Regions from separate parts of the Pseudovibrio sp. Ad5 genome, predicted to be linked through region 2. Evidence: riboswitches for the same ligand, from Rfam matches in the RefSeq annotation. Region 2 holds a riboswitch; the other holds the start of a gene.

Region 1 (6,829 bases), on a different contig from region 2:
GATTAATGGCTTCTGCGCTGTAGCCGAGATCAAGCGTGATCAGATTGGAGAGGTAGCCAATCAAGACACCAAAGGAGATCATGAACTGAAATGCGCCCAGCATACGGCCTCTGATCTTGCGCGGCGCAATTTCTGAGACATATTGGGGGCCAGCCATTGAGGACAGGCCAATCCCCATTCCGATGAGAGAACGGGCGAATGTGAGGATGAAAAGGTCTTGCGCCACACTGGATAAGACAGCTCCGGTGATAAAAAACAGGGCTGCGATGATGACCGTTGACCGTCTGCCAAATCTGTCGCTGAGATAGGCGCTCAGGTAGGCTCCGATCAAACCGCCGATGGACAAGGATGCGACCAGAAGCCCTCCCCAATACGCAGAGAATTCAAACTCTGCTTTGATGGGCTCATAAGCGCCAGCGATGACGCCTTCGTTGTAGCCATAGAGCAAACCACAGAGTACGGCGATACATGCCAGGAGGATAATCATGCGCATTCCCTTTAAAGACCAAGGGAAAGTATAGGCGGAGGTCTCTAACCAACCGGAGGACACACAGCCCTGAATTGAGCTGTTTTTCGCAAGACCCCAATAACGTTTGATCATATGCGGGAAAGAAAACCTAGATCGTTTCAGTGTCGCTATGATGATCCAGCGGCTTAAAACCGCACCTGTTAGGAATTACAGCATTGAGCTTTTCGCGGCCTTTGCCTTCAATTAAGCTTCCCGTCGCATGATCAGCGCAAGGCCTTCCCAAGCGCTTCAACCTTTGGCAACCAGGACTTACCATGATTGTTCTTCAGGATTTCCCCGCAGCTCGTTTTGATGAGTTTCAGATCATTTCCGTCTCTGAATACGCTCAGGACCTGATGGATAATCGCAGAATGGAGGAACAGGCCGCGCTGAAGAAAGCCGAGGAAGGCTTGTCAAAGGCCTTTCCAGAGGGAAAAAGCAACAAACACAATAAGCTGCTGAGCATCGTCAACAAAACGAAGGCTGGCGAAGTGGAAGTTGGGTTTCTCTGGTACTCCCTTCAGGATGATGCGTCTGTCTTCATCATGGATTTTCTGGTCTACTCAGAGCACCGTGGCAAGGGGTATGCCTCCAAAGCTCTTGAGGCGTTGAAGGCGACGTTCAAGAAAGATGGCCTGACGCAGATTGGACTGCGTGTTGCCCCCGACAATCACGGTGCCATACGCACCTATTACAAGGCTGGTTTTAACGTAACAGGCTGGAATATGTCCTGCGAGGTTTGAAGCGCGAACCATGCTCTCGCTGATTGACGTTTTGTTGAAGGGACTTCATTTCCGTTGAGGGCTGGTGGCTGCTAGGGTTTTGGAAATTCCAATGCATGACCTGATTTAAGGATCTGAGATGATTGCACGCAAAGCTGCAAAAGCCCTTGCCGTTCTTCCTTTGCTTTATGCTGTGAGCCAGCCTGCACAGGCTGCTGAGACCGAAACCGCAATTTTTGCTGGTGGTTGCTTCTGGTGTATCGAGTCCGACTTTGACAAGATCGAGGGCGTTCTTGAGACCACATCTGGTTACACGGGTGGCCGCAGTGCAAACCCGACCTACAAGCAGGTTTCTGTTGGTGGCACAGGTCATATTGAAGCGTTGGAAGTGAAGTTTGATCCGGCCAAGGTGTCTTATGAAGAGCTGCTGACAGCCTTCTGGCATTCCGTTGATCCAACCGATGCTGGTGGTCAGTTTTGTGATCGTGGTGAGAGCTATCAGACAACCATCTTTGCGACCTCTCCTGCGCAGCTGAAGGCTGCAAAAGCCTCCAAGAAAGCGCTTGGAAAGTCAGGTGAAGTGAACCGCCCGATTGTAACACCGATCCGCACTGCAGCTCCGTTCTATGATGCAGAAGATTATCATCAGAACTACTATGAGAAGAACCCGATCCGCTACAAGTTCTACCGCTATCGCTGTGGTCGTGATCAGCGCGTCAAGCAGGTCTGGGGTCCAAATGCTTACAAAGGTATCCCCGGCGAGCACTAAGGGCTTAGTATAGAACTCAAGAAGACCAGAGGCACTGCTCTGGTCTTTTGCTTTTAGGTGTGTTGTCGCAGGTCAGAGGAGATCCCTAGTCTTCGTAGTACATACGATAGATCCCTCCGGCAGAATCATCAGAGATCAACAAGGACCCGTCGCCAAGCTCGACCACGTCTACCGGACGGCCCAGATAATCGCCGCTGGCATCAATCCAGCCTGTTGCGACAATACTTGGGGCGCCAGCTTCTTCTTTCTCGTTGATGGGCACAAACACCACACGTGCGCCAATTGGCACTGAGCGGTCCCATGAGCCGTGCTGCGCGATGAAGACACCGCCCTTGTATTCTTCAGGGAACATATCGCCCTGATAGAACGTCATGCCCAAACTTGCGGCATGGGCATCCAGTTCGACTTCCGGACTCACCACGCCACTTGGAACAGGCTCATCAATGTAGTGCGGGGTACGGACCGTTCCGCCGCCATACCATGGGAAACCGTAGTTCTTGCCCGGCTCGGTGCCTTTGTTCAGCTCTTCAGGCGGGATGTCATCACCCATGCCGTCCACCTGATTGTCGGTAAACCAGAGATTGCCGGAGTTTGGATGAAACTCCAGGCCCACGGAATTTCTGATCCCGGTCGCATAGACCTGACGGTCCATACCATCTGCGGTGATGGAAATAATGCCGCCGATGCCGAGGCTGTCATAGAGTTTCAGTTTCATCTTGGGCGGGACGTTGTAAGGCTGGCCAAGAGAAATGTAGATGCGGTCATCCGGACCCTGATCACACACACGGGAAGAGTGATTATAGCTTTCTTCAGAGGGAGGGATAAGCATACCCTTGCCGACCAGCACCTTCACCGCTGGCTTGCCCTGCTCTTTATTTTCCAATGCGTTCGGAAAACTCAGGACACGGTTTTGCTCAGCAAGGACTAATGAGCCATCTTTTGTGAAACACACACCATTGGGGATGATAAAGGATTGATCTGGAGCGAATTGACGAACTTCTGCAGCTTTCTTGCCCTCTTCATTCGGAGTAACGACCCAGACTCTGTCCGTGGTCGTCCCTACAAAGACAGTTTTGCCATCAGGCGCGACGGCCATATGACGGGCATCAGGCACGGCTGCATAAGGCTCGATGTGGAAGCCTTTGGGCATGACCACAACTTCAGCGTTGCGAGCCAGAGTTTTCTGTTCTTCAGAGACCTGCTCCACAAACTCTGTTTTGACACCATCGACCATTTTGGTGGTCGTTGCTGCCAGAGATGTGGTTAGCAGCAAGGCGTAGGCGCACCCTGTCAGGACTCCAAAGAGAACGGGCTTTGTGGTGCACATCGTTTTTTCCTTCCTGAAGGGCTTAGAAATTTGACTGAGAAAATTTATCGGAATAATTGAAATGCTCTGCCTATTTGAGCCGTCACTATGCGCTCATTCAAAGTCTGAGGAGAATACTCAGATATGACGGGAATTCGGTTTATAGAACCACAAAAATTGAAGATATTCACTTAGCGGAAGTTGCGTTTTGTGGTGCTAGAATACGACACAACGTAAGTTTGAAAGTGTGGACAAAGAACAAAGGAAAGGTGCCCACTTGCAATTGCCTCATTTTCGTGCCAAACCCTACGCATCATCAAGAGAAGGGCTGGCGCCCTCGCCAACCTGCCTAACCGGGCAAGGTGGTCTCCGCCAAAAGGGATGTGGTTTCGAAGTGAGGACGCTGTCTTCATCATTCGTAACAACCAAGCGGTAGTTTCAATGGATTTTGCGCCAGTCCTCCTCGGGAAACCGATGGAGGATTTAATGTTTGATATTGCTGGTCAGCCACAGTCTGCATGGCAATCGTATGTATCTGAATATGTGCCTCAATCTTTGAGGGAAGCCGTCGCACACCTTGCCGACGAGTTTACTGCTGCCTATTTGCTGGATTGCCTGATTTTAGAAAAAGGGCTGCGCAGCCGGCTGCTTTCCAACTCCACACGCCAGCCGAATACGCCGCTGACCAATGACGAGCGCTCCGACCGGTTTGCTGTGCTGCTTCGGCTTTGGGCAGAAGGGTGTCATACAGTTGTTGACGAGCGCCTGTTTGCGGATACTGCACGCCGTCGTCCTGAAGAACTGAAAGCCTTGCGTGAGTACTTCAGGCAAAACGCGCTGCGCTCGAAAAAGAAATTCCCGAGCTAGTTAAGCTGCACTAAAATAAGAACTGATTTTTAAGCTGCGCGGCTGCCGAATTTTGCGGGAGGCGTGGCAAACGGGTCTGCGAACATTGCAAGCCACAGGCTCTGTGCGATGCGCTGTGCAGTTGCCAGAAGAAGCGGTGCGGCTTCTGCTGAGAAAATCGCATAGACTTCGTCTTCAAACAGGTCCATCCACTCATGGAAGTTCTCAGTGGTGACCCCTTGAATCCTCGCGTGAGCGGGAACCGGCTTGCCTTTATACGATCCAGTTTTTAGCAGCACTGACGCCCAAAAGTGCTTCATCTTGTGTAGATGCGGCCCCCAGTCCTCACCCATCTCTCTCAGGAAGATCGGCCCAAGCGTTTCGTGCTGGCGGACCTTGCCGTAAAAACTCTCAACCAGATGATTGATCTGGGCAGGTGTGATGGAAGGATCAAGCGGTGTCCGTTCACGCGCTGACATAACGGGAATTTTTGATGACACTGCTTGTTTCCTATTCCTGGTCCGCGATCCGCTTAAGCCTTGTTGTATTTAGCACGTTGCTCTTCAGAGATCACAATCGGTTTGCCGTCATCGTCAACAGCAACAAAGGTGAACTGAGCATTCGTAACCTTCTCGCGATAGCCAAAGCGGTGGCGCAAAGCCCAGGCCTCAATGGCAAGCGTTACAGAGGTTCTGCCAACACGGAGCACGTTGGAGTAGACACACATTACATCGCCTACTTTAACAGGGCGGATAAAGGTCATGCTGTCGATCGCAACAGTCACAACGCGCTCCATGGCGCACTGGCTTGCTGCAATACCGGCGGCAATATCCATTTGAGAGACAACCCAACCGCCGAAGATATCGCCAGAAGCATTGGTGTCTGCCGGCATCGCCATTGTGCGCGTGGTCAGTTCACCAATTGGCTGCTCTTCTTCGACAGCGTCTCTTGTATCATTCATAGTTCTAAAGCTCCGTAGATCCACCAGAGGAAATGCTATGCATGGCGAAGCTCAACTACTCAAGCAGGGATCATCGCCATATGGAAGCAATCAACAACCTGGGTCGCACATTTCTTGGTGTTGGCCCGAGCGGTTTCAGCAACGCATTCATCGACTGCATTCTCGAATAATTTCAACCAGCTGGCAATATCATCACTGCATACCTGCTTTGCAGCACCACGATACTTGCCAAGTGGACGACCAGAATAGCTTCTGTCTTTCATGAGAGCGGAGCACCAGAACCGCACGGCCTGAGCTTCGTAATCCTCCCAGTCGCACTTCATGCTATTTTGGTAGACCGATGCCAGCTCGCCATTGTGACGGAGTTTTTCTGAATGACTGGCAACCAAAGCACGCACTTGAGAATGCGTCAGGTCAGGATGGATTGGTGTGCACTCGTCCTGCGGGCGAATGTCAAAATGCTGATAGGTCATCTCGGTGTTTCAGGAGCCTTGTAGGGACAAGGCCCATGCCCTTCTTGTTACTTAGGGTCACTTTTACTCAAATACCGAGTTTAAAGCTCTGCGGCAGCTCGTAGCACCTCCGGCTTTTCGAGGCAGTAATATCCAGAGAGGCGGCTGATTACACCTTCTCTCTTCCAGACATTGAGGACGCGGCTGACGTTCTCCCGAGCCCCACCAGCCATATTGGCGATTTCAGCCTGAGAGATCTTATAGTGAACAAGAATTTTGTTGCTGTCGACTTTTTTGCCAAATGTTTCAGAGAGTTGCAGCAGCGTCTGCGCAACCCGGCCATTGAGTGGCAAGAAGGACCGTGCAGCGAGTGCATCATTTGAACGACGCAGGCGGGTCGCTACGATTTGCAGCATGTGACGGTAAACAGCGGGGTTTTCATCGGCATAGCGATAAAATGCAGCTTTGGAGATAAATGCAAGCTGGCTCGGCTTGAGTGCCGTTACGGTAGCGGAGCGCTCACTGCCATCAAGCAAAGCAATTTCACCTACCAGAGAGCCCTGCCCGAGAACTGCGAGCAGCTGCTCACTGCCATCCAGCGAGACGACGGAGACTTTCATGCTGCCTTCGATGATTGCGTAACAACCATTGCCTGGATCTCCGGCCTTGAAGAGAACTGCGCCGGATTTCAATGACATAGGCTGAGCTATCTCAGAGAGACCGTGTGCGTGTTCCTCAGCCAAACCCGACAGTGAAAAGCTGTTTTGAAGGAGTTCTTTGAACTTTGTCATCTTGCCACAAGATCCTGACGCGCCGTAGATTCAGTTTTTTAGTTTAAGCTGCATCAATATAATTGATGATTTTAATTAGGTCTATCATGCGGCCATTTTGTGACCGGAGTCACAGAGATGTTCTTTAGTTTTAGGCAAATTAGGGGTGTTCATAAATACCCCAACGTTTATGGCAAATTCAAAAGGAACGATCTCTTCAACCGCAGGAAGAGATCGTTCTTAGAACAAGAAGATATCTTTTTCCATCAAAAGAAACGGAAATTCCTCACTTATCAGGAACTTCAGCTGGTTCTCACGGGATGAGCTCTGGCGTACGTTTTTCTTTTTGACGGGTTGGGCCTGCTCTTCAGGATAGGATGGCCGACATAGGACCATCGCTGAATCCTGTGCCTTATTGATTCCGTGCCAGAAGAAATCTCTCAGATCCGTGTCCTCATCAGCCATTGGCAGATCTGGTCCTGAGAATATAGTTTC
Region 2 (6,829 bases):
TTTGCGAAGGTGTCAGTCAAAGACGGAGGAACTGTTTGGGCATGGAAACGTGTCTGGGTAAGCCACTTTCTTTCCGGGAAACCGGCTATCGTGCCTTATAGGCAAAAGAGGCGACGTTGTTCATTATAAAAAGCCCGGGCAAGGCGTGTAGCTGATGCCGAAGAAACATTTTTAAATAAGTAGCGCAGGTATTGCCTGCCGCCTTGCTCATCCCGATTATCGGGAACTCTGGTTCAACACTGCATGGGATGTCATGTGGTGCTGTTGGTGTTTGTGGTGTCCGTCCATATTGCCTTGTCTGTTAAAAAATTGAGGCAACCAGTTTTACGGATCTTATATTGAAGTACTGGAGGCTGTGATCCAAAATCCAGAGCGAAAACGCGCTCCATGCGAGTAAGCTTGCTGTCATTAACCCTCGACGAACTAGTGGGTTTGGGTAGCTATAGATGATTGCGCCAGCTGATGCGGGCAAGAACGTGACTAGGGCAAAAGCTGCAAATACTGCGCCGAGTGTTGAGACGAAGGCAGATGTGACATCGTGATATAAGAAACCGTCGACACCTGTGGTGAATGCCAATAGAGGGCCCAAGGGGTTAGCACAGGTTAGTAACAAGCTGAAAATGTAATAAAAAATGGCCTGTGGTCGGGTCAATTTCGGCACATCCTTCAGGAACATCATAATCAAACCCCAAAGGATGGTGATGAGGCAAAGTATTGGAAATATAGCCCAAGCGATGTGGAAATATGTATCTGGGACTGCAAAGATACCGCTTTGTCCGCCTGACAAGTATGTCATCAAGGCGAAGAGCAATAATTGGCTTACTGCTACGATCATCAGGAGTCTGGGTGACATTGCTCGATTTACAACGAGGATCGTCGAGAGTAACGGGCAGCTAAGGACGTTAAAGCCCAAGTGCGCGCAATTTACCGTGAGGAAGTTATATCCGTTAAAGGAGAATATGTAGAAGTATTCGAGCAAAGCCTGATCCGCAGATTGTACAACAGGCTCTCCCTAGCGAAGTCTAAGAGTTTTTGAAACAGCTTTTGTTCTATTTCTTCAAGCGTTGTGTTCGATGATGCGGCCTTCGCCGATGAGGCGGGGGGCTTTTTCGGTGGTGGTGTAGCTGATGGCGCCTTCCTCGGGTTCTACGCGGCGGCGGTCGCGCAGGTGGGCGGCGTTTTCTTTGATGCCGATGAGGTGGGCGAGGAAAGCGGAGTTGCAGCGGAAGACGTTGATGCGCTTTGGCAGTTCATAGAACTGGGCGTCTTTTTCGTGCTGAGTTTGCGTGGTGGCGACATCCTCAGAGACTTGCAGTTCCTTGCCTGGTTTCCCGTAGGTGTTCCGTCTTGAAACAGTCTCTGCATTTTGCTCTGTGATTTTGGCGTGACGGCGAGAGCCGATATCGCGATAGCGACGATCAGCGTCTGTTCCAGTGTTAATCGCTTTTCCAGTGCGGGTGACACGCATGACTTCACTCCCCCGACCGTCTCAAAATGAGACACCTGCCGTTTCCTGGGATTCACATCGCAAGGCGCGTGCCAAAGCTTAAGTTTTTATTAGGATTTTAATTAGTTGAGTGCAGCGAGATTGCTGAGAGAATGGGAAAGGTAAGCTGGTACAGAAGGTTAGAGCTTATCGATCTGATCTTCAGGACCGCTGACGAGCAGGGTTACGCCGTCCTCTGTGAAGGTGCGTTCGATGATTTCCAGCTGTAGCAGAATGACCTGGCGTTCCAGTTCGGCACTGCTGGAGAAGCTGGCAGAGACACTGCGGGTTTTGATGCGCAGCCATGGCACAAGCTCAGCTTCCCGAATGGCGAGATTTGCGGCGCCGGAGTAGGCCCGTGCCAGACCGCCGGTGCCCAGTTTTGTGCCGCCGAAGTAACGGACGATGATGACGCCCACATCCACAAGGTCTGCCCCAATGAGTGTTTTAAGTGTGGGCATGCCGGAGGTGCCAGACGGTTCACCATCGTCTTTGCCGCCTTCATCGATGCGTCCCTCGGGGAGCATTCTGCGGAAGGCGGTGACGTGGTGGTTGGCTTTTTTGTGCTCGTCGCGAAGGTCCGCCAGCCGCTGAGCAAAGTCTACATGGGGTACTAGAAAGGCAAGAAAGCGTGACTTCTTTTCTTCCAGTATCGCGTTGTATTCCTGCTCAACGGTGAAGAGGGGCATGGGCTTATGCTCCTACCGGTTCTTTGCTTTTGAAGTGCTTGGAGAGCTTCAGAGCCTGACCCTGATAGTTGGAGCCAATGCCTTCGCCGTAAAGGGTTTCTGGCACTTCCTCCATGTGCTCGTAGACAAGGCGGCCAACCGTCTGGCCGTGTTCTACGATGAAGGGAACGTCGTGAGAGCGGACTTCGAGAACGGCTCTGGAGCCTGTGCCACCAACGGTGGAGTGGCCGAAGCCGGGGTCGAAGAAGCCTGCGTAGTGGACGCGGAATTCGCCGACGAGTGGATCGAATGGCACCATCTCAGCAGCGTATTGTGGTGGGACGTGGACGGCTTCCTGCGAGACCAGAATGTAGAACTCGTTCGGGTCGAGGATGAGCGTTGCATCGCCGCGATTGTACAGCGGTTCCCAGAAGTCTTCCGGGTCCTGCGCGTCTTTGCGATCGACGTCGATCACACCTGTATGGCGCTTGGCGCGGTAGCCGATGAGGCTGTCTTTGCCAGAGCCTTTCAGATCGATGGAAACCTGTACGCCGTTGTTGATGGCGTCTTCGTCCTTGCCGCCAGAAACCAGCGTGTGCTGGTTGTGCACTTTGGTCAGGTCTTCATCATTGATGAGGGTTTCACCATCGCGGAAGCGGATTTGGGACAGGCGAGAGCCTTCGCGGACCAGCACAGGGAAGGTCTTTGGAGAAATCTCAGCGTAGAGCGGGCCTTTGTAGCCAGCTTCAACACGGTCAAACGCGCGGCCCTGGTCTGTGATGACGCGGGTGAACACATCGATGCGGCCCGTGGAGCTTTTTGGGTTGGCTGTGGCGGATTGCTCAGCCGGGAGGTCCAGCGCTTCCTGAAGGCGGACGATGTAAACGCAGTTGGTTTCCAGCACGGCGCCTTTGGAGAGGTCGATCTCGTGCAGGATGAGCTTTTCCAACTTGTCTTCCACTTTTGCGTCAGGGCCGGGCAGAAAGGAGGCACGAACACGCCATGCTTTTACGCCGAGGCGCAGGTCAAGACTGGCAGGTTGAATCTGGTCCTCGTCGGGCACTCTGTCTGCTTGAATTGCACCGCTGGCAAACATAGCTTCAATCGCTTTTGCCGGAAGAATGCCTGTCATTGTTGGTTCCGCCCCACTGGTACTCAAATCGTTCTGACACTGATTAACGTAAGTTTGATCTCTCGCCAAGTCTGCAACCTAAGCTGATTGATTGACCCTAGTGTATTTTCGAGGTAAAAACGCTGCCTATTCCGTGGTGATTTGGTCGACCGGCTTGCAACCACGTAAAACAAGTAGCTAAAGGGTCGGGTTCTTGTATAGACCTCGGCCCGCGCCGGGGTTTTTTAATGAAGGGGTAGAGCAATATCTCTTCGGGCAGGAATGAGCGATGACAGACGCAAAGAACTGGAAGCCAGCAACTCGGCTTGTTCATGGAGGCACAACGCGCTCCAGCTTTGGTGAAACATCCGAAGCTATCTTCCTTACACAAGGGTATGTTTACGACAGCTCAGAGGCGGCAGAAGCACGCTTTTTGGGCGAGAATCCGGGCTATATTTATTCCCGGTACGCAAACCCGACCGTAGGAATGTTCGAGCGACGAATGTGTGAACTGGAAGGCGCTGAGGCCGCACGCGGCACGGCTTCTGGTATGGCGGCTGTTAACTCTGCGATTATGGCCTGCGTTAAAGCTGGCGATCACGTGATTGCACCAAAGGCACTGTTCGGTTCCTGCCGATACATCATCGAAAAGCTGCTGCCACGTTATGGTGTGGAGTCCACGCTGATTGATGGCACTGACATTGAGCAATGGAAAGCAGCTGTTCGTCCGAACACCACAGCGGCATTCCTTGAAAGCCCAACCAACCCGACGCTTGAAGTGATCGATATTCCAGCTGTTGCGGATATTATTCACGAAGCTGGTGGACGGCTTATTGTCGACAACGTGTTTGCGACTGCTATCTGGCAGAGCCCGCTGGCCTTGGGCGCTGATGTGGTGATCTACTCTGCGACCAAGCATATTGACGGGCAGGGCCGATGTCTGGGCGGTATCGTGCTTTCTGATGAAAAGTGGATTGTGGAAGAATTCCATGACCCGTTCAAGCATACTGGGCCTGCGATGAGCCCGTTCAACGCCTGGGTTCTGCTGAAAGGTCTGGAGACATTGTCTCTGCGTGTTGAGCGTCAGACTGCGAATGCAGGCAAGCTGGCAGAGTTCCTTGCGGATCATTCTGCAGTGTCTCGGCTGATTTACCCGGGCCGTGCTGATCACCCACAGGCGGATATCGTGGCCAAGCAGATGCAGGGTGGGTCTACCATGCTGGCGTTTGATTTGGCGGGTGGTAAGGAAGCGGCCTTCAAGTTCTCCAATGCACTGGAGATTGTCAGCCTTTCCAACAACCTTGGTGATGCGAAGAGCCTGATTACCCATCCGGCGACGACTACGCACCAGAGTGTTGCGGAAGATGCGCGTTTGGAGCTGGGCATTACAGACAAGACGCTTCGTCTTTCTGTTGGTCTGGAAGATGCAGATGACCTGCTGGAAGATGTTGCTAAGGCACTGGCCGCGCTTTAAGCGTGTTGCACATTACAACTAGCGTGAGGGCATCCAACCGGGTGCCCTTTATGCATTAAAGCCCAATGCTGCAGACTTGTTGTTAGCTGTTGCTGGTTGCCACAACTACATCTCGCCGTGCTCCGGACAAGGTGATGATGAAACCGGCGATGACATCCAGAAACGTGATGGTCATGAGCAGAAGGAAGAGCGGAGTGGCGGCTTCTTGTACCGAGAGGAACTCAATTAGGTAAGCCACGAGGATCAACAGAGACAAGCTGTGATCTACCAGTGAGAGTGTGCTGGTTCTGGTGGCTTTGATGATCTCAACGAAGAGCAGGACCAAAGTGCCTGCAAGCAGAAGGGTGGCGACATCCAGAGGAACAAGCAGTCCGGATGGCAGTGGGATCTGGAATACAATGGCAGCCCACGGAGTGACGTTGTAGCCTTGATCAAGCACCGGCTCTAGATCTTCAAACCACCGAAATGCAACAGCGTTGTAGAGCAAAAACGGAATGAGCGTGAGTGGAATAGTCCTCATGTGGTTGTCCCCGGAAGAGCTGGAAGCGGTATCCTATCGGAAAAGATTAACATTAATGCTGGGGGTCTGTGATGCCCTGAAACCGGGAGGGGTAACGCTTCGAGTGGTTTAATGCCTAGGGCTTTCATTTTAAGTGGAGTTCTAGGGAATACGACGCGTGCGATTGTGAATAGTGAGGGGGCGTCGCACACGTTCTGTCATGCGACGTTCTATGTGAGAGAGCTCATTATAGTTATCGACAGTGATGCCCTTCCAATATTTGACGATGGGAAGGCCTATGCGAAGTTGAAAAGCACCAATGGGATAGTTGATGTCGCTGTGATAGCGGATCTGGCCAACAAATGTGGTCTTCAATCCAGGTACGCCAAACCAGCCTGCACGGGATATTTCAAACCGTCCCTGCGCCCCGCTTATCTCTTCAATGTTGTTGGCGGTTCTATAAAAGCCTCCTGCATAGATGCGGAAGCCGAACCCCAGATCCTCAGTTCCGGGAAGGTCGTAGCCAATCTCTCCTGAAAGGTTGAGGAGAGGAATGCTTTCGCGTTGGTCTGTGCTACCCGGCTCCGGTTCCAGAATACGGACTTTGCTTGTCGGAAATTGTGCGTTGAAGCGAGCCTCATAGTTATTTGCCAAAAACTCGATGCCCGTGGTGACTGCAGTTGCGGGGCCGCGTTCGTAATCTTCCTTGTAGTTCATGAAGATGTAGGTGCTGCCAATCAAGTTTGGCCGTACAAAGTGACGGAGGCCACCGCCAGCACTTATGAGATAAACAGCATCAGAGGAGTTGCCGGAGCGGACATCAGCGAAGAACATGCCATGACTGTCCTGAAAGACTGGCGTGATGACTTCGGCGGCTCCAGTTGTGTTATTGCGATCTGTCTCAAACAGGCCAATGAGGCGGGGTTGGTACTTGCCTTGCGGATTGAAGGTGAAGTGGTCGTCTAAATTGAAGAGAGGTTGGGCCTGGCTAGCAGAGGTATTCAGCGCCACAAGGCAGAGCAGAATACGCAACAAAGTTTGCAAAAGCTGGCCCATTTGCTCTCTTGGTGCTGACGAGAATGCGACGTTTACCAGCAGTATTGGAGGTTACTTACGTTTCTGATAGTCCCGCCATCCAGTGGGCTATCCTTGCCAAGCTGAGAGGAACTGAAGATCTTCACAGCCAGCAAACTGGGTGCATCGCTCCAGTTCAGCTTCCAATCGTTGTTGGCGGCCTTTGCCCATGCGAATGCCAGCCTCGGGCCAGAAGCGTTTTACGGCCAAAGCATTGGAGGCTTTGTCACGCTTCATATCAATGCGGCCAATCAACTTGTCCCCCTCCATTACGGGGAAGACATAATAGCCGTATTGCCGTTTTGGTTCAGGGACGAAGATTTCGATGCGGTAATTGAAGTCAAAAAGGAACTCAGCGCGCTTGCGGTCTCTTAATGCCGGGTCGAATGGACTGAGGATGCGGATCCGTTGGGATGGGGCTTCGAGGGATCTCAGTTCATCTTCAATTGTTGGGCGTGCGAGACATAATTTGGGCTTCGTGTCGCTGGCAGGTTGAATCTCAACAGGGATTAGTTCC

Evidence for each region. Region 2 has a riboswitch for S-adenosylmethionine ahead of PsAD5_RS03495 (O-succinylhomoserine sulfhydrylase). Riboswitches for the same ligand answer to the same signal wherever they lie in the genome.
Region 1: linked by a shared signal. The riboswitch ahead of PsAD5_RS22080 (hypothetical protein) and the one ahead of PsAD5_RS03495 (O-succinylhomoserine sulfhydrylase) in region 2 are both predicted to bind S-adenosylmethionine.

What each region holds. Positions count from the first base shown of each region.
Region 1 is NZ_LMCH01000064.1:144,794-151,622, reverse strand. Features, by position in the region: gene PsAD5_RS22100 (sugar porter family MFS transporter) at 1-487, opposite strand, end outside; gene PsAD5_RS22095 (GNAT family N-acetyltransferase) at 784-1,251, shown strand; gene msrA (peptide-methionine (S)-S-oxide reductase MsrA) at 1,370-1,999, shown strand; gene PsAD5_RS22085 (PQQ-dependent sugar dehydrogenase) at 2,085-3,326, opposite strand; SAM-I-IV-variant riboswitch at 3,614-3,744, shown strand; gene PsAD5_RS22080 (hypothetical protein) at 3,792-4,172, shown strand; gene PsAD5_RS22075 (group III truncated hemoglobin) at 4,202-4,651, opposite strand; gene PsAD5_RS22070 (acyl-CoA thioesterase) at 4,684-5,112, opposite strand; gene PsAD5_RS22065 (group III truncated hemoglobin) at 5,172-5,585, opposite strand; gene PsAD5_RS22060 (Crp/Fnr family transcriptional regulator) at 5,666-6,355, opposite strand; gene PsAD5_RS22055 (ChbG/HpnK family deacetylase) at 6,575-6,829, opposite strand, start outside.
Region 2 is NZ_LMCH01000006.1:971-7,799, forward strand. Features, by position in the region: gene PsAD5_RS03470 (hypothetical protein) at 302-835, opposite strand; gene PsAD5_RS03480 (hypothetical protein) at 1,058-1,468, opposite strand; gene PsAD5_RS03485 (YigZ family protein) at 1,627-2,175, opposite strand; gene PsAD5_RS03490 (2'-deoxycytidine 5'-triphosphate deaminase) at 2,180-3,286, opposite strand; SAM riboswitch at 3,410-3,487, shown strand; gene PsAD5_RS03495 (O-succinylhomoserine sulfhydrylase) at 3,555-4,739, shown strand; gene PsAD5_RS03500 (hypothetical protein) at 4,822-5,259, opposite strand; gene PsAD5_RS03505 (hypothetical protein) at 5,401-6,294, opposite strand; gene PsAD5_RS03510 (winged helix-turn-helix domain-containing protein) at 6,382-6,829, opposite strand, start outside.